Regions from separate parts of the Streptomyces sp. CA-249302 genome, predicted to be linked through region 2. Evidence: riboswitches for the same ligand, from Rfam matches in the RefSeq annotation. Region 2 holds a riboswitch; each other region holds the start of a gene.

Region 1 (7,612 bases), 1.0 Mb from region 2:
GGTTGATCCGCAGGGTCTCGCCCACCGCCAGGCACACGGTACGGCCGCTGTCGGCCGCGTCGAGCGTCGAGGCGGACGTACAGCCCGTGGGGCTCGTGGACGGCGTGCCCGTGCCCGTGGGGGAAGACGACGGTTGGGGGAAGACGACACGCTGCCGCCGTCGCCGCCCTTGCCGCTGTCGGTCTGGCTGCCGCAGCCGGCCAGCACCAGGGTGAGCGCGGCGAGTGCGACGGTCGTGTGGGGGATCGTTCGGCGCATTGGGGGCCTCCTCTCCCTTCTGACGTGTGACCGGCTCCGACGGATCCACACCGGAGCACACCGGAGCCCCGGCCGCGAAGGCGGCGACCGGGGCTCCGGGTTCTGCCCGTTCCTACGGGGTCAGCTGGTCGTGACGGCGGTGTCGTCGACGACGAAGCTGGTCTGGAGCGAGGAGTCCTCGACACCGCTGAACTTCAGGGTGACGGTGGAGCCCGCGTACGAGCTCAGGTCGAAGGACTTCTGCGCGTAGCCGGAGGCGGCGTTGAGGTTCGAGTACGTCGCCAGGGTGGTCGAACCGGCGGTGACCGTCAGCTTGTCGTACGCGGTGCTGCTGGAGGTCTCCGCGGTGTCGATGTGCAGGTAGAAGGTGAAGGTGGCCTTGCAGCCGGTGGGCACGGTCACCGACTGGGAGAGCGTGTCGGTGTGGGTGGAGCCGTACCCGTCGAGCCAGGCGTAGTAGGACCCGGCGTGCGCCGACTCACTGCTGGAGTTGGTGATCACACCGCTGGTGGCGGTCCAGGTGGTGTTGCCCGACTCGAAGCCGGCGTTGCCCAGCAGCTGCGACGAGGTGCAGGTGCCGCTGGAGGAGCCGACGGTCCAGCTGAAGGAGGCCGAGCCGGAGGCGCCCGTGCTGTCGCTCGCCGTGACGGTGACCTGGTACGTGCCCGCGGTGGACGCCGTGCCCGAGATCAGGCCGGTCGAGCTGCTGATGGACAGGCCGGTCGGCAGTCCGCTCGCGCTGTAGGTCAGGGTCGCGCTCGCACTGTCGGTCGCGCTGATCTGGAGGCTGACCGAGCTGCCGGTGGTGGTCGACTGGCTGCCCGGGTTGGTGACGGTCACCGTGTTGCCGGAGGTGCTGCCGGAGGCGAAGGCCGTGGTGCCGTTGGGGGTGCCCCAGCCGGTCGGGCCGTCGTAGCCGGTGGCGGCGGTGCAGAAGTACGAGGTCGAGCAGGAGCCGTTGTTGCCGCTGGTCACGTCGTACAGGTTGCCGGTGTGCGAGTAGGGGTACTTCGCCGGGTAGTCGCTGGAGCCCGGGGTGCCCGCGAGGGCGTACACGCCCGCGATGATCGGCGACGAGGCACTCGTACCGCCGTAGACCGCCCAGCCGGAGCCGCCGTAGGTGTCGTACACGGCCACACCGGTGGCCGGGTCGGCGACCGCCGAGACGTCGGACTCCATGCGCTTGGTGCAGCCGGTGTCGGTCTGCCAGCTCGGCTTCGAGTCGTACGCCGAGCAGCCGGAGCCGGTGCCCTCGGAGGAGCTGGTCTTCCACACGGACTCGGTCCAGCCGCGGGAGTTGGAGGACGTGGAGAGGGCGGTGCCGCCGACCGCCGTCACGTACTGGGAGGTCGCCGGGTACTCGGCGCCGTAGCCGGAGTCACCCGCGGAGACGGTGATCGCGACACCCGGGTGCTTGAAGTACGAGGTGTCCTCGCTGGTCTGGGAGGAGGACTCGTCCCCGCCCCAGCTGTTGGACACGAACTTGGCGCCCAGCGCGACGGCCTCGTTCTCGGCGGTGCCGAGGTCGGAGTCGGTGGCCGAGTTCGCTTCCACCAGGATGATGTTGCAGTTGGGGCAGACGGCGCTGACCATGTCGATGTCGAGCGCCTCCTCGCCGGCCCAGCCGGAGTCGTTGGAGGGCAGCGAGGTCGTCGAACCGGTCTGACTGACCTGCTTGAAGCAGCCGTTGGCGACCGTGCACGCCGACAGGCCGTAGGTCGAACGGTAAGTGGCCAGGTCCGAGGCCGCGTTGGGGTCGTTGTAGGCGTCGACCACGGCAACCGTCAGGCCCGACCCGCCCGTTGACGGCAGGTTGTAGGCGCTGTGCAGGTTGGCCGGGCTGAGGCCGGAGGGCGCGGCGGCGGCGACCGCGGAGGCCAGCCGCTGCTTGATGTCGGTACGGCGCTGCGCGAAGCAGGCCGCCTGGCCGGGGGCGGCGGTGGCGCACAGGTGCTTCGTGGGCACCTTCTGCCCCGCCTTGCCGGTGGAGTGGAAGGTCTGCCGGTCGGGGGAGGTGAGGGCCTTGGCGTTCTGGGTGACCCGGGTGGTGTGGGCCGTCGCGGACACCGCGGGTGCCGCGTGTGCCGGTGCGGCGACCAACCCGGCGAGGCCGAGGGCGAGGGCGGGTATGGCGGTGGTCAGGAGTCTTCGCAGACTCCGTCCGGTCTTCTCACGCATGGGGGTACTGCCTCCGTCGTTGGAGTGGGGTTCTCGACGCAGGTGGCAGGCCTGTGACGCGCGTAGCGGCGGCGGTGCGCGATGCCGTCATGGGCATGACACATTTGGGCGTCCTGTGCCTGTGTTGTGGACATGGCGGGACGGGCAGAACGTAGCCGGGGCCGAGGATGCGGAGCCAGATGCGCCGGAAGAACTTTGCCGCTCCATAGCCGATGCATGGACGGCCCATGGAAGCTCCATGGGCCGTCCAGGGCCTGGCGGGGCTGGACGGGGGCTAGAAGTCCTCGTCGAGGTCGACCGTGCCCTCCACGGCCACCTGGTACGCGGACGGGCGCCGCTCGAAGAAGTTGGTCAGCTCCTGGACGCCCTGCAACTCCATGAAGGAGAAGGGGTTCTCGGAGCCGTACACCGGGGCGAAGCCGAGCCGGGTCAGCCGCTGGTCGGCCACGCACTCCAGGTACTGGCGCATGGACTCGGTGTTCATGCCCGGCAGCCCGTCGCCGCACAGGTCACGGGCGAACTGGAGCTCGGCCTCGACGGCCTCCCGCAGCATGTCCGTCACCTGCTCCCCGAGCTCGTCGTCGAAGAGGTCCGGCTCCTCCTTGCGGACGGTGTCGACCACGTCGAACGCGAAGCTCATGTGCATGGTCTCGTCGCGGAACACCCAGTTGGTGCCGGTGGCGAGACCGTGCAGCAGGCCGCGGCTGCGGAACCAGTAGACGTACGCGAAGGCGCCGTAGAAGAAGAGCCCCTCGATGCAGGCCGCGAAGCAGATCAGGTTGAGGAGGAAGCGGCGGCGGTCGGCCCTGGTCTCCAGGCGGTCCAGCTTCTCGACCTCGTTGATCCACTTGAAGCAGAAGCCGGCCTTCTCGCGGATGGACGGGATGTTCTCCACGGCCGCGAAGGCGGCGGCACGGTCCTCCGGGTCGGGCAGGTAGGTGTCCAGGAGGGTCAGATAGAACTGGACGTGCACGGCCTCCTCGAAGAGCTGGCGCGACAGGTACAGCCGCGCCTCGGGGGAGTTGATGTGCTTGTAGAGCGTCAGCACCAGGTTGTTCGCGACGATCGAGTCGCCCGTCGCGAAGAAGGCGACCAGCCGGCCGATCAGGTGCTGCTCCATCGGCGACAGCTTCGCGAGGTCGGCGACGTCCGAGTGGAGGTCGACCTCCTCGACGGTCCAGGTGTTCTTGATGGCGTCCCGGTAGCGCTCGTAGAAGTCCGGGTAGCGCATGGGGCGGAGGGTGAGCTCGAAGCCGGGGTCGAGCAGGTTCTGGTTGCTGGGCATTACTGGCAGGCCTCGCAGGACTCGGGGTTTTCCAGGGAGCAGGCGACGGCGTCCGTCGTCTGTACGGGGAGGGTCGCCTGTGCCGCGCGGGCGATGCGGGTCGCCGGGCGGGAGCGGAGGTAGTACGTCGTCTTCAGGCCCGATTTCCAGGCGTACGCGTACATCGAGGAGAGCTTGCCGATGGTCGGGGTCTCCAGGAACAGGTTCAGGGACTGGGACTGGTCGAGGTACGGGGTGCGGGCCGCGGCCATGTCGATCAGGCCGCGCTGCGGGATCTCCCACGCCGTGCGGTAGAGCGCCTTCACGTCGGCCGGGATCCAGGCGAAGTCCTGCACCGAGCCGTTGGCGTCGCGCAGCGCCTCGCGGGTGCGGGCGTCCCAGACGCCGAGCTGCTTGAGCTCGTTCACCAGGTACGAGTTGACCTGGAGGAACTCGCCGGAGAGGGTCTCGCGCTTGAAGAGGTTGGAGACCTGCGGCTCGATGCACTCGTAGACGCCGGCGATCGACGCGATGGTGGCCGTGGGGGCGATGGCCAGCAGCAGGCTGTTGCGCAGGCCGACCGCGGCGACGCGCTCGCGCAGGGCGGCCCAGCGGTCCGGCCAGGTCGGCTCGACGCCGTAGTGGTCGGGGTGCAGGACTCCGCGGGCGGTACGGGTCCTGTCCCAGGCCGGCAGCGGGCCGCTGTGCTCGGCCAGGTCGGCGGAGGCCTCGTACGCGGCGAGCATGATGCGCTCGGCGATCCGGGTCGAAAGGGCCTTGGCCTCGGGGGAGTCGAAGGGCAGACGCAGCTTGAAGAAGACGTCCTGGAGGCCCATCGCGCCGAGGCCGACCGGGCGCCAGCGGGCGTTCGAACGTCCCGCCTGCTCGGTGGGATAGAAGTTGATGTCGACCACGCGGTCGAGGAAGGTGACGGCCGTACGGACCGTCTCGTCCAGGCGCTCCCAGTCGATGTCCCCGTCGACCACGAACGCGCCGAGGTTGACCGAACCCAGGTTGCAGACCGCCGTCTCCCCGTCGTCCGTGACCTCCAGGATCTCCGTGCAGAGGTTGGAGGAGTGGACGACGTGGCCCGGCTCGGCCGTCTGGTTCGCCGTACGGTTCGCGGCGTCCTTGAAGGTCATCCAGCCGTTGCCGGTCTGCGCGAGGGTGCGCATCATGCGGCCGTAGAGGTCGCGGGCCGGGATGGTCCTGCGGGCCAGCCCGGCCGCCTCCGCCCTGCGGTAGGCCGTGTCGAACTCCTCGCCCCACAGGTCCACCAACTCCGGTACGTCGGCGGGGGAGAAGAGGCTCCACTGCTCGTCGGCGTTGACCCGGCGCATGAACTCGTCCGGGATCCAGTGCGCGAGGTTCAGGTTGTGCGTACGGCGGGCGTCCTCACCGGTGTTGTCGCGCAGCTCCAGGAACTCCTCGATGTCGGAGTGCCAGGTCTCCAGATAGACGGCGGCGGCACCCTTGCGCCGGCCGCCCTGGTTCACGGCGGCGACGCTCGCGTCCAGCGTCTTGAGGAACGGGACGATGCCGTTGGAGTGCCCGTTGGTGCCGCGGATCAGCGAACCGCGGCTGCGGACGCGGGAGTAGGCGATGCCGATGCCGCCGGCGTGCTTGGAGAGGCGGGCGACCTGGTGGTAGCGGTCGTAGATGGAGTCCAGCTCGTCGACGGGGGAGTCGAGGAGGTAGCAGGACGACATCTGGGGGTGCCGGGTACCGGAGTTGAACAGGGTGGGGGAGGAGGGGAGGTAGTCGAGCCGGCTCATCAGGCGGTAGAGCGCGGCGACTTCGTCCAGGGCGCGGGTCCCCGCTTCTGAATCGAGCACGGTGTCCTCGGCCAGACCGCTCGCCACCCGGAGCATGAAGTGCTGGGGCGTCTCGATGACCTTGCGGGTGATCGGGTGCCGGAGCAGGTAGCGGCTGTGCAGGGTGCGCAGGCCGAAGTAGCCGAAGCGGTCGTCGCCGGCCGGGTCGACGAGCGCGTCGAGCCGCACGGCGTGGACGCGCACGAACTCCGCCGTACGGTCGGCGATGAGGCCCTCCCGATGGCCGACGGCGACGGACCCGGTGAACGTGGTGACGCCCTGGGAGGCGGCCTCGGCGGCGATGCTGACGGTGAGGAGCCTGGCCGCCAGCCTGCTGTACGCCGGGTCCTCGGAGATGAGCCCGGCCGCCGCCTCCGTGGCCAGCTCGCGCAACTCCACGAGGACATCCGGCACGGCCCCCCGCGCTGACCGGCCGCGGAGTGCGGCGGCGGCGACCCGGCCGGGGTCGGCGTCGGGGAGGTCGGCGGTCAGCTCGGTCAGGGTCCGCAGCAACGCGGCCGCGGGACCGTCCTGTTCCACAGGGGCGAACGCTGAGGCCGGGTCGGCTGGCGCGATGGTCACGTGGGGCTCTCCCTCGCTGGGCACGGGGCCTTGCGGAGGGCAGGGGGCAGCTCACGAGCGCGCACGGCGTCGCGTCCACCGGCCCATTCCACGAGGCCCGGACGTCATGGCACCCGGGCCACGGCGGCCGGGCGCACTGTCGGCAGGTCCTCGGACTGACTCCCGTACACGCACAAGGCGTGCACAAGTACACCGTTGCGGGACAGTTCCGGATTCGCACCGGATTCCCCTGCGGCGACAGCGAGCATGAGCATACATCTTGTGCCGGGTTGCGGTGACGCCCCCAGATGTTGTGTCGCGTGTCGTCTCAGAGCGTCAACTCGTAGGTGAGGAGAGTGAACTCGTCACCGGGGATCGGGTTCCAGTCGCGGCCCGGCGCACGGCGGAAACCGAGGCGTTCGTAGATGCGGTGGGCGGCGTGCATCGTGTGCTGGGTCGACAGGACGACGCCGGTGCACTGGGCTGCTCGCGCGCGGTCGACGCAGGCACGGACCAGGGCCTCGCCGGCGCCACGGCCGCGGGCCGCGTGGGCCACCGCGAGCATGCGGATCTCGGCCTCGCCGGGGCGGGCCAGCTCCGCCATGGGGCCGGATGCGGGGGCGAAGGTCACGCCGCCGAGCAGTTCCGTGCGGGAGACGGCGACCAGGACCTCTGCGTGGGCGGCGCGCTTCGCCACGTCTCTCAGCTCGCCCAGGTACCAGTCGTCCTCGTCTCCGAAGGCCAGGAGGCCGTCCTGGAGGTAGGCCTGGGCGGTGATCTCGCCGAGGGCGTCGTATTCGGTGGGGTCCGCCGGGCGGATCTGGATGTCCATGGCCAGAGTCTGCCTGGCAGGTACGACAATGGGCCGCCGGTTTTCCGACGACCCATTGATCACCGTGACTACTGGTGAGATGCACCTGCCGTAGCGGGCGGAAGCTCCACTTCCACTCCCGGATCGCCCGCGTCCGCCGTGTAGTCGGACGGGTTGGTCTCGTCGATGCCCTCCGGGGCCTTCGCGGCCTTCAGGACGAAGGTCAGGACCACCGTCACCAGGGCGTTCAGGGCGAAGGACGTCAGGCCGATGTAGCCGATCTCGCCGATGCCGGGGATCTCCGCGTTGGAGCCGCCGAAGTGCTTCTGGTCGGGGTTGGTGGGGGAGGCCACGTTGTACGCGGCGACCGTGCCGTAGATCATGCCGACGGCCCAGCCCGCGAGCAGCGCCCAGCGGTGGAACCAGCGGGTGAACAGGCCGCCGACCAGCGCCGGGAAGGTCTGGAGGATCCAGATGCCGCCCAGGAGCTGGAAGTTGATCGCCACCGTCTTGTCCATCGTCAGGACGAAGACCAGCGCGCCCACCTTCACCAGCAGGGACACCAGCTTGGAGACCTTGGTCTCCTGCTCCGGCGTAGCGTCCGGCTTGATGAAGTCCTTGTAGATGTTGCGGGTGAAGAGGTTCGCTGCCGCGATCGACATGATGGCCGCCGGCACCAGCGCGCCGATGCCGATCGCCGCGAAGGCCACGCCCGCGAACCAGCTC
Region 2 (7,612 bases):
TCGTGCGCATGTCCACTTCGGCCGGGTCGAGGTCGGTCAGCCGTACGATCCGCACGCGCTCACCAGACCCGCCGACATCCCGCGCCACCACGACCGGCGTGTCCGGCGCCCGGAGTTCCAGCAGCAGCTCGCGCGCCTTGCCGACCTGCCAAGTACGGCTGCGCGAGCCGGGGTTGTACAGCGCCAGCACCAGATCCGCCGCAGCCGCCGCGCGCAGCCGCTCGGCGATGACCTCCCATGGCTTGAGCCGGTCGGAGAGCGAGATGGCGGCGTAGTCGTGCCCGAGCGGGGCGCCTGCGCGGGCCGCCGCCGCGTTGGCGGCGGTCACGCCAGGCAGCACCCGCACCGGCACGTCCAGGTGCTCCTTCTGCGAGGCGGCCTCCAGCACGGCCGTCGCCATGGCGAACACCCCCGGGTCGCCGCCCGAGACGACGGCCACCCGCCGCCCCCGCTGGGCCAGTTGGAGCGCGAACTCCGCGCGCTCGGCCTCGACCCGGTTGTCGCTGCCGTGTCGCCGCTGACCGGCGCGCACGGGCACGCGGTCCAGGTAGGTGGTGTAGCCGACCAGGTCGTCGGCGGCGGCCAGCGCACCTCGCGTCTCCGGCGTCAGCCACAGGGGACCTGCCGGCCCGGTCCCGACCACCACGACCTCGCCTCGCTCTCGCGACGAAGGCCGCTCGGCGTCGGCCCGGCTGGGCAGCACGGCCACCGAGAAGTACGGCACCGACTTCGCGTCCACGTCCGCCAGTTCGGCGACCCGCTCCCCGGCCATGGTGGCCCGCTCGACGTACCGGGCCTCGCCCAGCTTTCCCGAACTCTCCAGCGCGCCGCGCACCTTGGTGAAGGTCCGCCCGAGCTTCATCACCACGGCGGCGTCCGTCGAGGCCAGCCGCGCGGTCAGCTCCTCCTCGGGCAGCGTGCCCGGCAGGATCGTCAGCACCTCCTCGCCCTCGGCGAGCGGGGTGCCGAGCCGGGCCGCGGCGGCGGACACGGAGGTGACACCGGGGACGACCTCGGTGTCGTAGCGGTCGGCGAGCCGCTTGTGCATGTGCATGTAGGAGCCGTAGAAGAGCGGGTCGCCCTCGGCGAGTACGGCGACGGTCCGGCCGGCGTCGAGGTGTGCGGCGAGGCGGGCCGACGCCTGGGCGTAGAACTCCTCCATGGCGCCCTTGTACCCGCCGGGGTGGTCGGTGGTCTCCGTCGTGACCGGGTAGACCAGCGGCTCCTCGACGTGGTGGGCGCGGATGTGCTTCGCCGCGATCGAGCGGGCGATGGAACGGCCGTGGCGGGCGCTGTGGTACGCGATCACGTCCGCCTCGGCGATGACCTCGACGGCCCGTAGGGTCATCAGGGACGGGTCGCCGGGGCCGAGCCCGACTCCGTACAACTTGCCGGTCACTCTTCCTCGCTCGCGATCGCGTTGAGCGCGGCGGCGGCGATGGCGCTGCCGCCGCGACGGCCGCGTACGACCAGGTGTTCGAGAGTCGAGGCCGCCAGCGCGTCCTTGGACTCGGCGGCGCCGACGAACCCGACCGGCACACCGATGACGGCGGCGGGGCGGGGTGCGCCCGCCTCGATCATCTCCAGGAGGCGGAACAGGGCGGTGGGGGCGTTGCCGACGGCGACGACCGCGCCCTCCAGCCGGTCGCGCCACAGCTCCAGGGCGGCGGCGCTGCGGGTGGTGCCGAGCTTCGCCGCGAGCTCCGGGACGGCGGGGTCGGAGAGGGTGCAGAGCACGTCGTTGCCGGCGGGCAGCCGCTTGCGGGTGACTCCGCTGGCCACCATCTGCACGTCCGTGAAGATGGGCGCACCGGCGCGCAGGGCCTCGCGGGCGCGGGCCACGGCGGCGGGTGTGTACGCCATGTCTCGTACGAGGTCGACCATTCCGCAGGCGTGGATCATCCGGACGGCGACCTGGCTGACGTCGGCGGGCAGGCCGGCGAGGTCCGCCTCCGCGCGGATGGTGGCGAAGGACTGGCGGTAGATGGCCACGCCGTCCTTCTCGTAGTCGTAGGGGGTCACGGTGGTCTTCTCGCTGCTTTCGGTCGTCAACAGGCTTGTACGGCTCATGAGGTGATCGCCGCCAGGGCGGCGGGGAGTCGGGAGGGATCGTCGAGGTCGGCTGTGCGCGGATGCTGTCCCCGTACGGCGGTGGAGAGCCGGTAGCCGCCTGCTGGCGCGGCGACCACGTCGATCCGGTCGCCCCGGGGACGGCCGCAGCGGCGCTCGCAGCCGGACCAGTACAGGGGGAGGTCGTTGGGGCCGACCGTGCCGAGGGCGGCGGTCGCGTCGCTCTGCACGTCGGCCCGGGACTTGGCGCATCCGGGCCGGCCGATGCAGGCGCCGACGCGCAGCCAGGGGGAGCCGGGATCGGTGACGAGGCCGACGGCGGCGAGGCGGGCGAGCGGCTCGTCCGCGTCCGCCCGCGTTGCGGGAAGGACCACGCCGCTCCACGGGGTCAGCCGCAGCTCGCCGACGGCGACCCGCGTCAGCTCCCGCCATCGGAGGGCCGACAGCCGACCCAGGGGGACGTGCACGGACAGGCCGTTGCCCACGGCTCCGATGAGTGGCCCGTCGGCATGCGCGGTGTCCCGGGTCCGCCGCCCGTGAGCGATGCCTTCGGCTCTCAGGCGGTGGCTGACCATCTGGAGCAACTCGCCACGCTGACAGGAGAGTTCATCCACGCGCCACGCGTGCGTCCCGCTCGCCTGCACGGCCTCCACGAAGGTCTCCGCGGCGAGCAGGGAGCCTCGCGCGGCGTCCTCGGCGGAGAGACGCAGCGCCTCGGGCCCGGTTCCGAGGGCGAGTTGCGCGCTGTCGTCCTCCGTCGCTCGTACGGTCACATCGGCGCCGAGCCCGGCCACGTCCCCGCGCCCGTCGTCGAGCGCGAACAGGAACCGCCCCGACAACGCCTGCGCGGTCTCGCTCGCGCACAGCGCCGCGTCGAGATCCGTCAGCCAGGGCCGTACCTCCCGTACGCCCCGCCCGTCCACACCGGACAGCGGCGAGGCGACGATGTTGCGGACCCGTTCGTGCGCGGGCGAGGGCGACAGCCCGGCCGTGTCCAGCAGTTGGGTCAACTCTCCACCGCACTCGCCACGCAGCCCCCGCAGCTGCACGTTGCCCCGCGAGGTCAGATGCAGTTCGCCGTCGCCCAGCCGTTCTGCCGCCTCGCCGAGGGCCTCCGCCTGCCGCACGGTCAGGACACCGCCGGGAACCCGGATGCGGGCCAGCGTCCCGTCGTCCGCCGCGTGCAGTCGCAGCGACCCCGGGCACGCGTCAGCGCGCACTCGTGGGACCCCTGTGGCCTGGGGTGATGAACGACGGGCAGCCGTGGACATGGCGGCGAGCATACCCACGATCACGCCGGATGTATGCCCCGCCCCTTTCCTGTGACCCTTACTATGCTCCTCGGTGGATCATCCGGTCCGCCGACGCCACGACGGCGACAGGGGAGGAAGCCCGGTGCGAATCCGGCGCGGTCCCGCCACTGTGAGCCCGCCCTCCGGGGCCGGGTGAGTCAGGAACTCCCGCCGTCCTGCAACGCCCGGGGCGCGGACCCCGAGGAAGGCCGACGCCGCATGATCCTCCTGCTGTCGACGTCCGACACCGACCTGCTCAGCGCCCGCGCGGCGGGCGGCCCGGTGCCCTACCGGTTCGCCAACCCGGCCCGGCTCCCGCTCGACGACCTCCCCGCCCTTCTCGACGGCGCCGACCTGGTCGTCGTACGCCTCCTCGGCGGCCTGCGCGCCTGGCAGGACGGTCTCGACCTGCTGCTCGCCGATGGTCGCCCGGTGGTCGTCCTCAGCGGTGAACAGGCGCCCGACGCCCAGCTGATGGCGGCCTCGACGGTCCCGGTCGGGATCGCGGCCGAGGCCCACGCCTACCTCGCCCACGGCGGCCCGGCCAACCTGGCGCAGCTCGCCCGGTTCCTGTCGGACACGGTGCTGCTGACCGGGCACGGCTTCGAAGCTCCGGCGCCCGCGCCGAGTTGGGGGCCGCTGGAGCGCGCCTCCCGGGGCGAGGGGCCGACGGTCGCCGTGCTCTACTACCGCGCCCACCACATGAGCGGGAACACGGCTTTCGTGGGCGCCCTGTGCGAGGCCATCGAGGATGCGGGCGGCCGGCCCCTCCCGCTCTACGTCGCCTCCCTCCGCGCCCCCGAGCCCGAGCTGATCGAGGAACTCCGGTCCGCCGACGCCATCATCACCACCGTTCTGGCCGCGGGCGGCACCAGGCCCGCCGAGGCATCGGCCGGCGGCGACGACGAATCCTGGGACGCCGGTGCGCTGACCTCGCTCGACGTCCCGATCCTCCAGGCCCTGTGCCTGACCTCCTCCCGGTCCGCGTGGGACGCGAACGACGAGGGGGTCACTCCGCTGGACGCGGCGAGCCAGATCGCCGTACCCGAGTTCGACGGCCGTCTCATCACCGTCCCGTTCTCCTTCAAGGAGATCGACGCCGACGGCCTCCCCGCATACGTCGCCGACCCCGAGCGCGCGGCCCGCGCCGCCGGAATCGCCGTACGCCATGCCCGACTTCGCCACATCCCACCCGCCGAGAAGCGCCTCGCGCTGGTCCTGTCCGCGTACCCGACCAAGCACTCCCGCATCGGCAACGCGGTCGGCCTGGACACCCCCGCCAGCGCGATCGCGCTACTGCGCAGGCTGCGGGACGAGGGCTACACCTTCGACGACGTCCCCGGGATGGCTTCCGGTGACGGCGACGAGCTGATCCGCGCCCTGATCGAGGCGGGCGGCCACGACCAGGACTGGCTCACCGAGGAGCAGTTGGCCCGCAACCCGGTCCGAATCCCGGCGGCGGACTACCGCCGCTGGTTCGCCACGCTCCCCAAGGAACTGCGCACGGTGGTCGAGGAGCACTGGGGCCCGGCGCCGGGCGAGATGTTCGTCGACCGCAGCCGCAACCCCGATGGCGACATCGTCCTCGCGGCCCTCCGCTTCGGGAACCTGCTGATCCTCATCCAGCCCCCGCGCGGCTTCGGCGAGAACCCGATCGCGATCTACCACGACCCGCACCTCCCGCCCTCCCACCACTACCTGGCCGCCTACCGATGGATCGCCGCCGCGGCCTCCGACGGCGGCTTCGGCGCGGACGCGATGATCCACCTTGGCAAGCACGGCAACCTGGAGTGGCTGCCCGGAAAGAACGCCGGCCTGTCCGCCGCCTGCGGCCCCGACGCGGCCCTCGGCGACCTCCCCCTGATCTACCCCTTCCTGGTCAACGACCCCGGCGAGGGCACCCAGGCCAAGCGCCGCGTCCACGCCACCCTCGTCGACCACCTCGTCCCGCCCATGGCCCGCGCCGACTCCTACGGCGACATCGCGCGCCTGGAACAACTCCTCGACGAATACGCCCAGATCGCCTCCATGGACCCGGCGAAGCTCCCGGCGATCCGCGCCCAGATCTGGACCCTCATCCAGGCCGCCAAGCTCGACCACGACCTGGGACTCGCCGACCGTCCCGACGACGACGGCTTCGACGACTTCCTCCTCCACGTCGACGGCTGGCTCTGCGAGGTCAAGGACGCCCAGATTCGCGACGGACTGCATGTCCTGGGCAACCCGCCGCAGGGCGGGGACCGCGTCAATCTCGTCCTCGCCATCCTCCGCGCCCGCCAGATCTGGGGCGGCACAACCGCCCTGCCCGGCCTGCGCGAGGCGCTCGGCCTCGACGAGTCCGCCGCGACCCGTACGACGGCCGACGAGGCGGAGGAGAAGGCCCGCGCCCTCGTCCAGGCGATGGAGGACGCGGGCTGGGATCCGGCCGCCGTACCTGCGGAGTACGGCGAACAGGTCGCCGCCGTCCTGGAGTTCGCCGCCCGCGAGGTCGTCCCGCGCCTGGCCGCGACCACCGCGGAGCTGGACCACACCGTGCATGCCCTGGGCGGCGGCTTCGTCCCGGCGGGCCCGTCAGGCTCCCCGCTTCGCGGTCTGGTCAACGTCTTGCCGACCGGCCGCAACTTCTACTCCGTCGACCCCAAGGCCGTTCCCTCCCGCCTCGCCTGGGAGACTGGACAGGCCCTGGCTGAGTCGTTGTTGGAGCGCTACCGCACCGACAACGGCGACTGGCCCACCTCCGTCGGCCTCTCCCTGTGGGGCACAAGTGCCATGCGCACAGCGGGAGATGACGTGGCCGAGGCCCTCGCCCTGCTCGGCATCCGGCCTGTCTGGGACGACGCCTCCCGCCGCGTGACTGGCCTGGAAGCCATCCCTTACGAGGAGTTGGGCCGCCCCCGAATCGACGTCACCCTGCGTATCTCGGGCTTCTTCCGGGACGCCTTCCCGCACACTATCGGCCTCCTCGACGACGCCGTACGCCTGGCCGCGTCCCTTGACGAGCCGCCCTCCGCCAACCACGTACGGGCCCATGTCCAGGCCGACCTGGCATCCCGCGGTGACGAACGCCGCGCCACCACCCGCATCTTCGGCTCCCGCCCAGGCACCTACGGCGCCGGCCTGCTCCAGCTCATCGACTCCCGCGACTGGCGCACCGACGCCGACCTCGCCGAGGTCTACACGGTCTGGGGCGGCTACGCCTACGGCCGCGAACTCGACGGCCGCCCGGCCCGCGAGGAGATGGAGACGGCGTACAGGCGCATCGAAGTGGCGGCCAAGAACACGGACACCCGCGAGCACGACATCGCCGACTCCGACGACTACTTCCAGTACCACGGCGGCATGGTGGCCACGGTCCGCGCGCTGCGCGGCACCGCCCCCGAGGCGTACATCGGCGACTCCACCCGCCCCGAGACGGTCCGCACCCGCACTCTCGTCGAGGAGACCTCCCGCGTCTTCCGCGCCCGCGTCGTCAACCCCAAGTGGATCGAGGCGATGCGCCGCCACGGCTACAAGGGCGCCTTCGAACTCGCCGCCACCGTGGACTACTTGTTCGGCTACGACGCCACGACGGGCGTGGTCGCCGACTGGATGTACGACAAGCTCACGGAGACGTATGTCCTGGACCCGGTGAACCGCGAGTTCCTCCAGCAGGCCAACCCCTGGGCCCTGCACGGGATCGCCGAGCGGCTGCTGGAGGCGGAGTCGCGCGGGATGTGGGCCAAGCCCGACCGGGCGGTGCTGGAGGAGCTGCGCCAGGTTTACCTGGAGACGGAAGGCGACCTCGAAGACGAGGGGTGATGTCCAGGTGCCGGGCTCTATTGCATGAGTATCGCAATAACAACTACATTGCAATAAGTGCCCGGCCGGTCGAATCCCATGGAACCTGCCGACACAGACCAGGTGCGGGGCGCCGTCCCGCCTGACAGCGTCCGTTCCACGACGTCGCCTCGCACCCGGCCGCCGGTCAGCCGCCGCAGTCGGCGCACCGGCCGTAAACGAGCAGGGACCCCGAGGCGTCGGGCCGCAGCCCTGTCAGCTCCTCGATCTTCTCCACGGCTTCCGTCAGGTGCCGGCTCGCGAGCCCCTCGACATGACCGCACTGCCGGCACACGGTGTGGTGGTGCGGCTCGCCCGTGATGCCGTAGCGCACAGGTCCCGGGCCATGCACGGCGTGCACCAGCCCGATCTCCGTGAGGGTTTCCAACGTGCGGTAGACCGTGGCGGGATGGACGGCGCTTCCGGTGCGCGCC
Region 3 (7,612 bases), 7.7 Mb from region 2:
ACCGGATCGGCCTGGACTACGTCTCCTGCTCGCCGTTCCGGATCCCGGCGGCCCGGCTGGAGGCGGGCCGAGCGGCACTCGCGCAGGCCACCGAGCGCAGCGACAGCAGGTGACCGGCGCCGCCCGCGCTCAGGTGCGGTCGCCCTTGGGCTTGCCCCTTTGGTCCAGGGCGCCGTGCCGGGGCGCCCGACGTCGGCTCGGCGCCCGTGCGCAGTTGCTCCAGGCGCCCGGGCGCTCCGGGGGGGCGAGTTGGCGTGGCCCGGAAGCTCGTGCGGTGTCAGTCGGTCATCGCCGCGGGGCACCTCGTCGGGCTCGCGTCCCTCCCGTACCTCGCGCACCGGTCCGCCGTCCGGCAGCCTCGGCCGCTCCTTCGGGCCGGGCGGGGTCAGCTCCTGGCGGCGCACCCGGGCGCCGAGCCAGAACGCGCCGAGCAAGAGGGCGACGACCACCACCCCCGCCACGACCAGGCCGCTCCCGAGTGCGCCGCGGCCCGTACGCGTGGGCCTCCATGTGCACCTGCCATCAATGACAGGACGCCGTTCCCGCGACAGACCGTCGTTCCCGGTGTTTGACGCGGTCGGCCCCGGCTACCCGCCCCTTGTGACTACGACGACCCAGCAGGAGCTCTTCCGGTTCCTGGAGGACCGCTTCGCTTGCGCCCAGGCGTGTACCGACTGCGCACGCGCGTGTGCGTTGCGCGCGAGCCTCCTGGATCCGGACGGGACACAGCACCAGGAACTCGCACGACGCAAGGGCATCATGGCCGCGGAGGTGTGCGACGCGACCTGCCGAGTGCTGTCGGAGCAGAACCGGCTGGACGAGGCCGGCCTGCACATGCAGGTGGAGTGGTGCCGCACCGTGTGCCTGGAGAGCGCGCATGTCTTCGACGCGCAGCCGGGTGCCGAGGACGGCGCGAAGGCCTGCCGGGAATGCGCCCAGGCCTGCACGGACTTCCTCGCCACCCTGAACTGACGCTCAGGGGGCTTCGCCACCGAGGGGTCGGCCGAGCCGCACGTTCCAGCGTCCCGACCTGCCGCTGAGTTCGACGGCGGTCAGCGGCGGGACGTCGGTGCGCCAGAAGGCCGACTCCGGTGCCCCGAGCGCCCGCACCACCGCGGCCCGTGCGACCTCGGGTTCGACCACGGCGAGGGTCCGCCCCGGAACGGCCGACCCCAGCCAGCCCTCGACCCGGTCGCACAGGGCCGCCACCGGCTCCCCGCCGTGCGGGGCGGAGCCGGGATCCGACAGCCAGCGGGCCAGCGCCTCCGGCTCCCGCCCGCTCACCTCCGCCAGCGTCTCCCCGCGCCAGCGCCCCGCGTCCAGCCCCGCCAACTCCGGTGCGTCCACGGCGTCGAGGCCGAGCGCGTCGGCCGTCTCACGGCAGCGCACGGTGGGGGAGGACACGGTGTGTACGGCCGCCGGGAGCGTGCCGGCGGCCGCCCGGGCCTGCCGCAACCCGGCGGCGTCCAGGGGGCAGCCGTCGTCGAAGCGGGCCTCCCTGAGGGCCGCCGTGATCGCGGGTGAGATCAAGATCACTCGGCTCGTCATACGTCCATCCCGCGCTCGACATCCCTTCAAGTCCCTTGATCCACCGGCGAAAACGGCTCCCCAAGGGCGCTCACGCCGGTTTCATGCGCTCTTGGCCGCACCCCCGCTTCGCGGTACCTTCTCGTGGATATTGACGACGGCACAGCGGAAGCCGGTGGAATTCCGGCACGGTCGCGCCACTGTATGCCGGGCACGCACCCTGGGTGCGTGCCGGGCGAGTCAGACCCGCCCGTCGTCCTGTTGCACCACCGAGACGGGACGCGAGTTCCCCAGGAGGGCCTGCCATGGCGCAGTCTGTCGCTCAGCCGACCACCACTCCCACCGCCGTACCGGCGAAGCTGCCGATCGGCGCGATCGTCCCCTGGGCGGTCTTCTTCGGCATCCTGATGCTGGTCCTGCTCTACTTCGTCGGCGCCGAGCAGGGCGCCACTTCCGTGATGAGCGGATCCGACGTGCACGAGTGGGTGCACGACGCCCGCCACCTGCTCGGCTTCCCCTGCCACTGACGGCCGGGGAGAACGTACGAGCCCATGAACTCGGCAACCGTCCGCAACCTCCTGGTGCGTGGCATGCTCGCGGGACTCGCCGCGGGCCTGCTCGCCCTCGTCGTCGCCTACTTCCTCGGTGAACCGCGCGTCGACGCGGCCATCGCCTTCGAGGAGGCGCACTCGCACGAACACGGCGTCGAAACCGTCAGCCGCACGATGCAGTCCACCGCGGGCCTGTCCACCGGTGTCCTCGTCTACGGCATCGCGTTCGGCGGCATCGCCGCCCTCGCGTACTGCTTCGCGCTGGGCCGCATCGGCCGCTTCGGGCCGCGCGCGAGCGCGCTGCTCCTGGCGGCCGCCGGCCTGATCGCCGTGTACGTCGTGCCGTTCCTGAAGTACCCGGCCAACCCGCCGTCCGTCGGCGACCCCGACACCATCGGCAAACGGACCTCGCTGTACTTCCTGATGGTCCTGCTCAGCGTCCTGCTCGCGGTCGCCACCGTGATCCTCGGCAAGCGCCTCGCGCCGCGCCTGGGCAACTGGAACGCGACCCTTGCGGCCGGGGCGTTCTTCCTCCTCGTGGTCGGGCTCGCGTACGCGTTCCTGCCCTCCTTCAACGAGGTTCCGAAGACCTTCCCGGCCACCCTGCTCTGGCAGTTCCGGCTGGCGGCCCTGGCCGTCCAGGCGACCCTGTGGACCACCTTCGGGCTGGTCTTCGGACTGCTGGCGGAGCGCGTGCTGGCTCCCGAGCCGGCGCGCGCCACCGCTGCGGCACAGGCAACACCCGTCGCCCACTGAGCACTTCACCGGCCAGGGCCCCCGGAACCGTCGAGATCCGGGGGCCCTGGCCGTTTTGCGCCTACTCCCGTTTCCGTCCGCGACGCCATTCCCAATTTCTGGAACACGTTCTACCGTGTGCGCCGTCAGGACCGGCCTGCGAAGCCTGGAGGCGCCGTGCACCTCGAATACACGCCCGAGCAGCAGCGGCTGCGCACCGAACTGCGCTCGTACTTCGCCGGGTTGGTGCCCGACAACGCCTACGCCCGGCACGGCGACCCGGCCGCCCAGAAGCGCTTCTACCGCGAGACCATCCGCCGCCTCGGCACCGACGGCTGGCTCGGCGTGGGCTGGCCGAAGGAGTACGGCGGGCGCGGCCTGACCGCGATGGAGCAGTTCATCTTCTTCGACGAGGCCGCCCAGGCGGGTGTCCCGCTGCCCTTGATGGCGCTCAACACCGTCGGGCCCACGATCATGCAGTTCGGCACCGACGAGCAGAAGGCGTACTTCCTGCCCAAGATCCTCGCCGGCCGGATCGACTTCGCGATCGGCTACAGCGAGCCCGACGCCGGCACGGATCTGGCGTCCCTGAAGACACGGGCCGTGCGCGACGGCGACGAATACGTCGTCAACGGCCAGAAGATCTGGACGACGAACGGCGACACCGCGGACTGGGTGTGGCTCGCGACCCGCACCGACCCGGAAGCCCCGCCGCACAAGGGCATCACCATGCTCCTCGTCCCCACCACCGACCCCGGCTACTCCTGCACCGTCATCCGCACTCTCGCCTCGCACGACACCACGGCCAGCTACTACGAGAACGTCCGCGTCCCCGTCGCCCGCCGGGTCGGCGCCGAGAACCAGGGCTGGCGGTTGATCACAAACCAGCTCAACCATGAACGCGTCACCCTCGCCGCCCACGGCACCATGGCGATCCGCGCCCTCCAGGACGTACAGCGCTGGGCGATGGAGACCAAGCTCGCCGACGGCCGCCGGGTCGTCGACCTCCCGTGGGTGCGCCGCCGCCTCGCCCAGACCCACACCAGGCTCGACGCGATGAAGCTCATGAACTGGCGCATGGTGCACGCCGTCCAGAACGGCACCCTCACCCCCCAGGACGCCTCCGCGGTCAAGGTCTACGGCTCCGAAGCCCGCCGGGACGCCTACGCCTGGCTGATGGAGATCGTCGGCGCGGCGGGCGAGCTGAAGGAGGGCTCGGCGGGCACGGTCCTGCACGGCGAGCTGGAGCGCGGCTACCGCTCGGCGGTCATCTTCACCTTCGGCGGCGGCAACAACGAGATCCAGCGGGAGATCATCTCGTGGATCGGTCTGGGGATGCCGCGGGTACGGCGTTAGCCTGCCGGTATGGGTGATCCGGGGCTGTTCACACCGAAGTCGGTCACATGGCAGATGCACGCCGACCCCATGATGTGGGTCGCCGGCGTCCGCGCGCTCTACCTCCAGGCGCTGCATCCCCGCGCGGTGCGCGGAGTCATGCAGAACTCCACTGCGTTTAATCGTCAAAAGAGGGGCCGCAAGGACGCCTGGGGCCGGCTGATGCGGACCGCCGACTTCGTCGGCACCACGACGTACGGGACGACCGAGGCCGCCGAGCGCGCGGGGGCCCGGGTGCGGAAGATCCACAGCATGCTCGGGGCGACCGACCCGGACACGGGGGAGCGGTACGGCGTCGACGAGCCCGAGCTGCTGCTGTGGGTGCACTGCGCCGAGATCGACTCCTATCTCCAGGTCGGGCGGCGCTCGGGTTTGAGGCTCACGGACGCGCAGGCCGACCGTTACATAGGTGAACACCGCGTCAGCGCCCGCCTGGTGGGCCTCGACCCCGACGCCGTACCCGCGAACCAGGAGGAGATGGCCGCCTACTTCGAGAAGGTGCGGCCCGAACTGGCCGCCGGGCCCGAGGCACGTGAAGTGGACGACTTCCTGCTCCGCCCGCCGACGCACCCCCTCCTCGTCCCGGCGCGCGAGGTGCTGTGGCGGCGCGTGGCGCAGCTGGCGTACGCCGCCCTGCCGCCGTACGCCCACGAGCTGTACGGCAGACCGGCCCCGAAACCCGACACCGTCACCCTGCAACTGCGTGCCACGGGCAACGTGCTGCGCTGCGTTCCCGCACGTGTGCGTTGGCAACTCCCGCCCAAACACATCATCCGCGCCATGTCACGGCTCGGCCCCGGCTCGCGCCCGGCACCGTACAAACTCGGACGACAGCTCGCCATACTGGACGAGCCAGGGGTGGGCGGGTCGGACAGTTACGGGGGCGATCGCGGGAGATGGGGGACAGCAGGCTGATCCAGGGCCGGTACCGGCTGCTCGATCTGATCGGGCGGGGCGGTATGGGCGAGGTGTGGCGGGCCCGGGACGAGTCGCTGGGCCGGCACGTCGCCGTGAAGTGCCTCAAACCCCTCGGCCCGCACCACGACCAGGCCTTCACCCGAGTCCTGCGCGAACGCTTCCGCCGCGAGGCCCGCGTGGCCGCCGCCCTGCAACACCGCGGGGTGACCGTCGTCCACGACTTCGGCGAGTCCGACGGCATCCTCTACCTCGTCATGGAACTCCTGGACGGCCGCAACCTCAGCCAACTCCTGGAGGACAACAAGCACCACCCGCTCGCCGTCGGCGAGGTCGTCGAGATCGCCGACCAGGTCTCCGCCGCCCTCGCCTACACCCACCAGCAGGGCATCGTGCACCGCGACCTCAAGCCCGCCAACATCATGCGGCTCACCGACGGCACGGTGAAGATCTGCGACTTCGGCATCGCCCGGCTCGGCGCGGACATCGGCTTCACCTCCCGGCTCACCGGCACCGGCATCGCCATGGGCACCCCGCACTACATGTCCCCGGAGCAGATCGGCGGCTCCGAGGTCGACCAGCGCAGCGACCTGTACTCGCTGGGGTGCGTGCTGTACGAGATCGCCACCGGCGCCCCGCCCTTCGACCTGGAGGACGCCTGGGCGATCCTCGTCGGTCACCGCGACACCCCGCCCCAGCCGCCGCGCAGCAGGCGGGCGGAGATCCCCGAGTACCTCGAGAAGGTCATCCTGGACCTGCTGGCCAAGCTGCCGGAGCAACGCCCGCACGACGCCCGGGAGTTGGGCCGCAGGATCAGCATGGGCCGTACGACGCCCATGTACGTGCCGACCGTCGTGACCCCGCAGCCGAACCTGCGTCCGCCGGAGACCTCGCGCGAGGCCCGCCTGCCGTCCTGGACCCGGGGCATGACCACCGGCCACAAGGCCACCGGCGCCGGCCTCGGCACCACGCCTCCCGACGCCGGGGCCGGACTCACCGGCGAGTGGATCCCCCGGCCCGCCGCCGGCCGCGCCGACGAACCCGCGCCCGACCAGCCCGCCGCCCCCTCCCAGCAGGCGATCACCGCACTCGCCGGACGGCACAACGCGGGCCTCAGCCTGGGCCGGCTGGGCCGCTGGGCGGAGGCCGGCGAGGTGCACCGCGGGGTGGCCGCCGAACGGGCCCACCTCCTGGGCCCGGACCACCCCGACACCCTCGCCAGCCGCTACGAGGTCGCCTTCACCCTCAGCCGCACGGGTCGCGCCGCCGACGCGCTGCAGGAGTACAAGCACGTGGCCGCCGCCAGGACCCGCGCGCTGGGCGCCGACCACCCCGACACGCTCGCCGCCCGCCAGGAAATGGCGTACGTACTGGGCCAGTTGGGCCGCCACTTCGACGCCCACCAGGTGTACACGTCGGTGCTCACGGCCCGAGAGCGCGGGATGGGCCCCGACCACCCCGACACCCTGCGCTGCCGCCACAACCTCGCCTTCAACCTCTCCCGGCTCGGCCGCCTGGAGGACTCGTACCGCATGGCCTGCGACGTGGCCGCCGCGCGCGCCCGCGTCCTCGGCGCCGAGCACCCGGACACCCTGGTCACCCGCTACGAAGTCGCCTATGCGCTGGGCCAGTTGGGCCGCTGGCCGGAGGCCCTCCAGACCTATCGCGAGGTCGCCGACGCCCGCGCCCAGGCCCTCGGCCCCGACCACGCCGACACCCTCGCCGCCCGCTACGAGGTCGGCATCAGCCTCGGCCGCCTCGGCCGCAGCGCCGAGGCGCTCGCCCTCTACCGCGAACTGATCGAGGACCGCGCCCGGGTCCAGGGCCCCACCCACGCCGAGACCCTGCGCGCCCGCCACGGCCTCGGCGTCAACCTCGGCCGACTGGGCCGCTGGGAGGAGGCCCTCGCCGAGTCCCGCGACGTCTGCGCCATCCGCGAGCGCGTCCTGGGCCCCGACCACCCCGACACCCTGGTCAGCCGACGCGAGGTCGCCGTCGGCCTGGGCTGGCTGGGCCGCTGGCCCGACGCCCTCACCGAGTACCGCCGGGTCGCCGCGGCCCGCGAGCGCGTTCTGGGCCCCGACCACCCCGACACCCTCGCCAGCCGCAACGACGAGGCCCACTGCCTGGAACAGCTCGGTCGCGGCGCCGAGGCCGTCGAGCTGTACCGCAGGGTCGCGGTACTGCGCCAGCAGCGGGCGACCGGCGGGCGCTGATTGCTCCGCCGGATGTGCCGTCGATCGGCGGCACCACGCAGCGGGACGCTCCGTAAGGGCGTTGCCCAACCGCAGCGGACTGCGCCCTTCCCGGCCCCGCCGCCCCCCACCCCTGGCCGCTGACGATCATCACGTGTTACCAAGAACCATGACCGCACACGAGGGACACCGGACATACGACGCCGTGATCGTCGGCGGCGGCCACAACGGCCTGGTCGCCGCCGCCTACCTGGCCCGCGCCGGACGCTCCGTGCTGGTCCTGGAGCGGCTTGA
Region 4 (7,612 bases), 5.8 Mb from region 2:
CAGCGCGGCGAACGAGGTGTCGGGGGCCGGCACGAAACGACGGCCCGCGGCGGCCGCCACCTCCCGCAGGAACGCCCGCCGGAACCCGTCCGACTCCAGCGAACCGTGCCAGTGGGTACCCCAGGTCTGCCCGACCCGGCAGCCGTCCAAAAAGGCGCCCCCGCCCGTGACTTCGGCGACCCCGTGATGGATCTCGTACCCCTCGACCCGCTCGCCGAGGGCCTCGCCCACCGGCCGGGTGAGCGTCTTCTCGCGCGCGAACCGCACGCGCACGGGCAGCACCCCGAGCCCGTCCACGGCCCCCTTGCGGCTCTCGACCTCGTCCTCGATGTGCTCCCCGAGGATCTGGAAGCCACCGCAGACGCCGAGGATCGGCCGCTGCTCGGCGGCCCTGCGGACCAGGGCCTCGGCAAGCCCCCGCTCCCGCAGCCACTCCAGGGCCTTGACCGTCCCCCGGGTCCCCGGAATGACGACGAGGTCGGCGTCGGAGAGCTCCTCCGGCCGGTCCACGAACCGCACCACGACACCCGGTTCGGCGGCGAGCGCGTCCACGTCGGTGAAGTTGGACATCAGCGGGATGGCACAGACGGCGACCCGCAGTACGTCCTCGCCGAGGGGCGGAGCCGTGTTCGACTCCCGGACCGTCCCCCGCAGGGACACCCGCAGCCCGTCCTCCTCGTCGATCCCCAGCCCGTGCCGGAACGGAAGCACCCCGTACGTCCGCCGCCCGGTGAGCCCGTGCAGCATGTCGAGCCCCGGCTCCAGCAGCGAGACATCCCCTCGGAACTTGTTGACGAGGAACCCCGCGACGAGCCGCTGGTCCTCGTCCGACAGCAGCGCGACGGTCCCGAAGAAGGAGGCGAAGACGCCCCCGCGGTCGATGTCGCCGACGACGAGCACGGGCAGCCCGGCGTTCCGGGCGATCCCCATGTTCACGATGTCCGTCCGCCGCAGGTTGATCTCGGCCGGACTGCCCGCCCCCTCACAGATCACCGCGTCATAAGTGCCCCGCAACTCGGCGAGGCACTCCAGCACGGTCCCGAGCAGCTGCTGCTGCCGCCCCCCGTGATACCCGCGGGCGCTCAGCTCCCCCACGGGCTTCCCCATGAGCACGACCTGACTGCTCTGCTCGCTCCCGGGCTTCAGCAGCACGGGATTCATCAGCGCGGTCGGCTCGACCCGGCAGGCCTGCGCCTGCATGGCCTGCGCCCGCCCGATCTCCGCACCCTCGCGCGTCACGAACGAATTGAGGGACATGTTCTGCGCCTTGAAGGGCGCGACCTTGACCCCCTGCCGCACCAGCCACCGGCAGATCCCGGCGGTGACCACACTCTTGCCGGCGTCGGAGGTGGTACCGGCGACGAGCAGCCCCCCGCTCATTTCGTACGTCCCTTCACCAGCAGCCGCGCGGCGACACCGACGCCGAGCGCGAGGAGACCGACGCGCCGGGACAGCCGTACCGCCCGCTCGATGTCCTGTACGGCGACGGCGCGCCCCGGCGTGTTCAGCACGGGCCGGTGCTCGACCCGCCCGCCGTACGACAGCGTCCCGCCGAGCCGCACGCCGAGCGCCCCCGCGAAGGAGGCCTCCACGGGTCCGGCGTTGGGGCTCGGATGCTTTCCGGCGTCGGTACGCCAGGCACGTACCGCTCCGCGCGGATCGCCCCCGGCGACGGTCGCGAGCGCGGCGGTGAGCCGGGCACCGGGCCACCCAACGACGTCGTCGAGCCGGGCCGAAGCCCACCCGTACCGCCGGTACTTGGCCGACTTGTGCCCGACCATGGCGTCCAGCGTGTTCACGGCCCGGAACCCGAGAAGCCCCGGCACCCCGCCGACGGCCCCCCACACCAGCGCCCCGACGACGGCATCGGAGGTGTTCTCGGCAACGGACTCGACGACGGCTCGGGCGATCCCGTCGGCGTCCAGCGCCTGCGGATCCCGCCCGCAGAGATGCGGCAGCCGGGCCCGGGCACCCTCGACGTCCCCGGCATCGAGGGACTTGCCGATCCCGCGGGCCTCCCGCGCGAGCGAGGTCCCCCCGACAACGGCCCAGGTGGCGGCGGCGGTCAGTGCGACGGAAGCGGCACGGGACGGTCGTACGACTCGCTCCGCGACGGCACCGAGCCCGACCGTCCCCCCTGCACACACGGCGATGTGCAGCGCGCCCCACCCGCGGTGGTCCCGCCACAACACCCGTTCCACGGCGCCCGCGGCCCGCCCGAAGACGGCGACCGGATGCCCGCGGCGCGGATCGCCGAGCAGGTGGTCACCGAGAAGTCCGGCGGCGGCGCCGTACGCGAAGACGCGATCGGCACGCATCGGCTCAGCCGGCCGTGGGGTGGGGCAGTGCTCGGGCGTTGACGCTCAACAGGCAGCCGCGCATGGCGATATGTCCTCACTCAGGGTGTCCACGCCCTGGTTCGACGAGACCGGCGGTGGGAGTTCCTGGCTCCCGGGGCTACCTACCCCGGTGACAGTGGCGGGACCGCGCCGGACTCGCACCGGCTTCCTCCCTTGCCGCCGTAAATGGCTCCGGCAGTCCACCACGCCCCCGAACGGCAGTCAACTTGCCGTTGACCTGCGGTGGGGGAGTGTGCTGAGGCCCACAGCGCACATGACTGCGCCCCCTGGCGTGGATGCGGTCAGGGGGCGCCGTGCGCAGGTGAGTTGTGGGGTGGCCTCAGGCCACGATCAGTGAGATCCCGTACGCCACCGCCGCCGCGCACGCCGCGAAGCAGACGTACGCGCCGGTGACCGCGAGGGGCGCCGAGCCGCCCTCGGCGGTGGCCCGCTCGCGGCGGGACAGGCCCATGATGCCGAGGGTGAACAGGGCCACGAGGCCCACGGTGACCACGAGGCTGACGCCGAAGACGGAGCCGAGCGCTTCCCAGTCGATCTTCATGGTGAGGGTTCCTTCTACCGGGGTGCGGGGCTCAGACGGCGGCCGGCGGGGTGGCCGGCTCGGTCGTGGTGGGGGCCGGGGCGGCCGGCGCGGGCGCGGGGATCGTGGCCGTCAGGCCCTCGGTCACCGTGCCCGCCGGCGGCGGCGTCACGGCGGCGATCGCCGTGGTGACCACGCCGGCCGGCTCGTCCGCGTCGTTGACGTTCGACGCGTCGACGACCTCGCGGCGGGAGAGCTTCCAGATCGCGGCGCCGGAGGCGACGAGGAAGACGGCGACGACCGCCGTGCCCCAGTCGCCGAGGTCGGTGACCGACTCGGCGAGCGCGCCCACCAGGGCGGCGGCCGGCAGCGTCAGGGCCCACGCCACGAACATCCGGGTCGCCGTGGACCAGCGGACCACCCCGCCCTTGCGGCCCAGGCCCGCGCCCATCACCGAACCGGAGACCGAGTGCGTGGTGGAGAGGGACAAGCCGAGGTGCGAGGAGGCCAGGATGACCGTCGCCGCGCTGGTCTGGGCGGCGAAGCCCTGCTGCGGCTGGAGCTCGGTCAGGCCCTTGCCCATCGTGCGGATGATGCGCCAGCCGCCGAGGTAGGTGCCGAGCGCGATGGCCAGGCCCGCGGAGAGGATGACCCAGGTGGGCGGGTCCGAGTCGGGGGCGACGGCACCGCCGGCGACCAGGGCGAGGGTGATGATGCCCATCGTCTTCTGCGCGTCGTTGGTGCCGTGGGCCAGCGAGACCAGGCCGGCCGAGGCGATCTGGCCCGCCCGGTAGCCCTTCGCGGCGGCCTTGCCGTCGGCCTTCTTGCCGAGGGTGTAGGAGAGCCGGGTCGCGAGCATCGCGGCGACGCCCGCCACCACCGGGGCCGCGATCGCCGGGATCAGGACCTTGGTGACCAGCGCGTCACCGTGCACCGCGCCCAGGCCGGCCGAGGCGATGGTGGCGCCGATCAGACCGCCCATGAGGGCGTGCGAGGAGCTGGAGGGCAGGCCCACCAGCCAGGTCAGCAGGTTCCAGAGGATCGCGCCCACCAGGGCGGCGAAGATGACCTCGGGACGTATGCCGGTCTCGTCGACGAGACCCTTGGAGATCGTGTTGGCGACCTCCACGGAGAGGAAGGCACCCACAAGGTTGAGGACGGCGGACATGGCCACCGCGACCTTGGGCTTGAGCGCACCGGTCGAGATGGTCGTGGCCATCGCGTTGGCGGTGTCGTGGAAACCGTTCGTGAAATCAAACGCGAGTGCGGTGATCACCACAATCGCGAGGATCAGCGAGAAGTTTTCCATTTACCCAGGCAATCGTTCGAGGTCATTGGTCGTACGAACGTACGTAACCTGGGTAAACGGAAGGTGAACTGAGGTGGGCTTCGCGGTGTCCAGAACGGTCAGTAGCCGCGCGCGAACCGCTTCAGTTGGGCCAGGGACCCGTTGAAGAGATTCTGGTCACCCGGCAGGCTGCCGCTGTTGTCGTACTGCCAGAAGGTCCAGAACGACCAGCCGGCCGGCAGCGACCCCGCGTCCGCCGAGTCGTGCCGCGCGATCCACAGCGCGTGGTTGGCGGCGAAGGCGCGGCTGCTGCCGGTGCACGTGTTCCACCAGTGGGCGGTCGTGTAGATCACCGGGCGGCGGCCGGTCAGCCGCTTCACCTCGTTGCTGAACGAGGCGATCCAGTCGACCATGCTCGAGTGGCTCAGGCGGTAGCACTTGTGCTTCTTGTCGTACGGGTTGTACTCGATGTCGAGCGCGGGCGGCAGCGTCCAGCCGTCCGCGGTCCAGGCGCCGCCGTGGCGCACGAAGTACGCCGCCTGCGCCTTGCCCGACGACTTGTTCGGCAGCGCGAAGTGGTACGCCCCGCGGACGATGCCGGCGTTGCGGGCGCCGTTGTACTGCTGGCCGAAGTAAGGGTTCTGGTAGTTCGTGGACTCGGTCGCCTTGATGTAGACGAACTTGGCGCCCTTGGCCTTCGCCTTCGACCAGTCGACGTTCCTCTGGTGCGAGGAGACGTCGTGTCCCTTCGGCAGGCTCGCCGCCGAGGCCGGTAACCCGGCGAGGACGCTCCCCCCGGCCGTCAGCGCCGCGACGGCGACCGCGATGACGCGGGTGCGGCGGCGGAACGGTTTGCGATCACGGGCCATATTTCCCCCCGGAATGGCGACGTGCACGACAAATCACGGGGAGATTACTGGAAGATCCACGAACGCTCGCCGATCTCCGGCCAAGCATGGGGAAGGGTGGATATGTCAGGGAACGTACCCTGTCGGAGGCGCGCCTTCCGCCCTAAAGTGCGTCCGCCCGACGGCGACTTGCGGGCGTCCCTGGCAGGATCGCGGCATGGCTGAGCAGCGGCGGGACCAGCGGGACGGGCGGGATGCCGGGGAGGGCGCACAGCATGTGCCCGAGGGGTGGGGGAGGGGTGCGCTCCCTGAGGAGGCGCACGCCTGGGAGGCGCTCGTCGCCACCGCCCGCCGCACCGTGTCCGACGGGCTGGTCGTCGGCACCTCCGGCAACGTCTCCGTGCGCGTCGGCGACATCGTGCTGGTCACGCCCTCGGGCGTCCCGTACGACCGGCTCACGCCGCACGACATCACCGGCGTCGACCTCGACGGGTGGCGGCTCCTCGGCACCCTGGTCCCGACCAGCGAGCTGCCCATGCATCTCGCCGTGTACCGCACGACCGACGCCCGCGCGGTCGTCCACACCCACGCCGTGCACGCGACCGCCGTCTCGACCCTCGTCCCCGAGCTCCCGGCGATCCACTACATGGCCGGCGCCCTCGGCGGCCCCGTCCGAGTCGCCCCTTATGCGACGTACGGCTCCGACGAGTTGGCCGAGAACATGCTCCGGGCCCTCACCGACCGCACGGCCTGCCTCCTCCGGAACCACGGCACGATGGCGTACGGCGCCACCCTCGACCAGGCCTACGACCGCACGGCCCAGCTGGAGTGGATGTGCCACCTGTGGCTCACGGCGTCCTCGGTACCGGGCATGTCCCCGCACCTGCTGTCACGGGAGCAGGTGGACGAGGCGGGCGAGAAGCTGCGGGGGTACGGGCAGCAGCGCTGAACCGCTGCCTCGCCACACCTTCGGTGATTTTCTTCCGCCGCAACGGCGCTCGGGCACGACGCTCCTGCCCGGCGGTGCCGAACCCCGCCGCACCCCGAACGCTTCACCCGACCCCTCCCTCCCGCTGGCCGGTCGCCGTGTCGGCCAGGACACTGGACGGGTGCGCACTGTCAAAGCGACGGCCGCCGCCGTCACCGTAGCCCTGGCCGCCGGCGCAGCCTCCGTGGCGGTCGGCCGGTTTGCCAGCGACGCCGCACTCAAGGCGCCCGCGGGCCGGCCCCTGCCCACCGAGCCCCGGCTCACCGTGCACGCCACGGCCGCCGGCCAGATCGCCCTCACCCGCGACCTGGCGGCCCTGCGCCCCGGCGTCTACGGCCTCACCGGCGACGCCACGCACGCGGTCGTCGGCCCCGTCCTCGGCACCGCCGTCCACTCCGCCGACACCGTCGTACGCCGCCTGGAACGCGTCACGACCGGCACCCTCGAACCCGGCGACAAGGTGTGGCTCACCCCGAACACCCACGTCGGCACCCCGCGCACCGCCCTCGGCCTGGACCACCAGGACGTCGGGATCCTCGGCGAACTCGGCACCCTGCCCGCCTGGTTCGTGCCCAGCGTGCGCAACACCTGGGTGATCACCGTGCACGGCCTCGGCGCCACCCGCGAACACCCCATGAACGTCATGGACTTCCTGCACGGCCGGCGCTTCCCCGTGCTCGACCTCGCCTACCGCGGCGACCCCGGCGCCCCCCGCTCCCCGGACGGCCTGCACCACCTCGGCGAGACCGAGTGGCGCGACCTGGACGCGGCGATCCGGTACGCCGTCCAGCAGGGCGCGGACCAGGTCGTCCTGTACGGCTGGTCCACCGGCGCCACCATGGCGCTGCGCGCTGCCGCCCACTCCGGGCTGCGCGACCGGATCTCCGGGCTGGTCCTGGACTCCCCGGTGCTCAGCTGGCCGACAACGCTGCGCGCCCTCGCCTCGGCCCGCCGCACCCCGGGCGCCCTGCTGCCGCTCGCGGTACGGGCCGCGCAGGGACGCACGGGCCTGGAGGGCGACCGCATCGCCGAGTCGACGCGGCTGACCGTCCCGACCCTGATCTTCCACGGCCCCGACGACCACCTCGCCCCCTGGGAGCACTCCCGCCGCCTCGCCGACGCCCGCCCGAACCTCGTAGCCCTCCACACCGTCCGCAACGCCCCGCACGGCGCCATGTGGAACGCCGACCCGAAGGCGTACGAGGAGGCGCTCCGGCGCTTCCTGACGCCGCTGATGTGAGCCCTCGCGGTGGCGCCGAGGTAGACGGTCGCCCTGATTCCGTTTAATGCCGTACCGCTGGCCTGAACCCGTCCCCGAGGCCCCCTCAAGGGCCCGGCGTTGGCCAGTCCCGTCGCCCCCCGTGACATTCCGTTTGGGTTTTCGGACCGTCAACCGGAAGACTGCACCCGTGACGTCCCGTATCCCGCGCGACTCCAGGCTTCGACTCGTCCGCCCGCGACCCCTGGCCGCCGCCCCCTCAGCTGTGAACCAGCGGCGCCCACGCCGCCCCGCACCCCGCCCTCCGGAGGGCACACCGGCACCCGCGGAGCTGGCCAGAATGGCTCGCTCAGGTCTGGCCGCCGCGGCCCGCGTCGCCCACTGGGCCG

Evidence for each region. A riboswitch is a leader RNA that binds a small molecule or an ion and turns the genes downstream of it on or off. The one in region 2 is predicted to bind cobalamin.
Region 1: another riboswitch for cobalamin. It lies ahead of ACQEWB_RS32900 (ribonucleoside-diphosphate reductase subunit alpha); the one in region 2 lies ahead of cobN (cobaltochelatase subunit CobN).
Region 3: another riboswitch for cobalamin. It lies ahead of ACQEWB_RS02495 (CbtB domain-containing protein); the one in region 2 lies ahead of cobN (cobaltochelatase subunit CobN).
Region 4: another riboswitch for cobalamin. It lies ahead of ACQEWB_RS11250 (cobalamin biosynthesis protein); the one in region 2 lies ahead of cobN (cobaltochelatase subunit CobN).

What each region holds. Positions count from the first base shown of each region.
Region 1 covers NZ_JBNJMG010000001.1:7,236,140-7,243,751, forward strand. Annotated here, with positions in the region: gene ACQEWB_RS32885 (hypothetical protein) at 1-25, opposite strand, end outside; gene ACQEWB_RS32890 (putative Ig domain-containing protein) at 379-2,436, opposite strand; gene ACQEWB_RS32895 (ribonucleotide-diphosphate reductase subunit beta) at 2,711-3,721, opposite strand; gene ACQEWB_RS32900 (ribonucleoside-diphosphate reductase subunit alpha) at 3,721-6,096, opposite strand; cobalamin riboswitch at 6,221-6,350, opposite strand; gene ACQEWB_RS32905 (GNAT family N-acetyltransferase) at 6,404-6,907, opposite strand; gene mctP (monocarboxylate uptake permease MctP) at 6,976-7,612, opposite strand, start outside.
Region 2 covers NZ_JBNJMG010000001.1:8,278,666-8,286,277, forward strand. Annotated here, with positions in the region: gene ACQEWB_RS37530 (precorrin-2 C(20)-methyltransferase) at 1-1,399, opposite strand, end outside; gene ACQEWB_RS37535 (precorrin-8X methylmutase) at 1,396-2,070, opposite strand; gene ACQEWB_RS37540 (cobalamin biosynthesis protein CobG) at 2,067-3,353, opposite strand; cobalamin riboswitch at 3,399-3,549, shown strand; gene cobN (cobaltochelatase subunit CobN) at 3,582-7,160, shown strand; gene ACQEWB_RS37550 (Fur family transcriptional regulator) at 7,327-7,612, opposite strand, start outside.
Region 3 covers NZ_JBNJMG010000001.1:560,190-567,801, reverse strand. Annotated here, with positions in the region: gene ppdK (pyruvate, phosphate dikinase) at 1-113, shown strand, start outside; partial or broken gene ACQEWB_RS02510 (DUF6479 family protein) at 249-527, opposite strand; gene ACQEWB_RS02505 (ferredoxin) at 601-972, shown strand; gene ACQEWB_RS02500 (histidine phosphatase family protein) at 976-1,548, opposite strand; cobalamin riboswitch at 1,668-1,797, shown strand; gene ACQEWB_RS02495 (CbtB domain-containing protein) at 1,833-2,054, shown strand; gene ACQEWB_RS02490 (CbtA family protein) at 2,079-2,834, shown strand; gene ACQEWB_RS02485 (acyl-CoA dehydrogenase family protein) at 2,991-4,169, shown strand; gene ACQEWB_RS02480 (oxygenase MpaB family protein) at 4,179-5,123, shown strand; gene ACQEWB_RS02475 (tetratricopeptide repeat protein) at 5,105-7,339, shown strand; gene ACQEWB_RS02470 (phytoene desaturase family protein) at 7,488-7,612, shown strand, end outside.
Region 4 covers NZ_JBNJMG010000001.1:2,489,780-2,497,391, reverse strand. Annotated here, with positions in the region: gene ACQEWB_RS11255 (cobyric acid synthase) at 1-1,380, opposite strand, end outside; gene ACQEWB_RS11250 (cobalamin biosynthesis protein) at 1,377-2,318, opposite strand; cobalamin riboswitch at 2,420-2,559, opposite strand; gene ACQEWB_RS11245 (hypothetical protein) at 2,680-2,901, opposite strand; gene ACQEWB_RS11240 (anion permease) at 2,933-4,189, opposite strand; gene ACQEWB_RS11235 (lysozyme) at 4,288-5,037, opposite strand; gene ACQEWB_RS11230 (class II aldolase/adducin family protein) at 5,234-5,965, shown strand; gene ACQEWB_RS11225 (alpha/beta hydrolase) at 6,126-7,244, shown strand; gene ACQEWB_RS11220 (hypothetical protein) at 7,414-7,612, shown strand, end outside.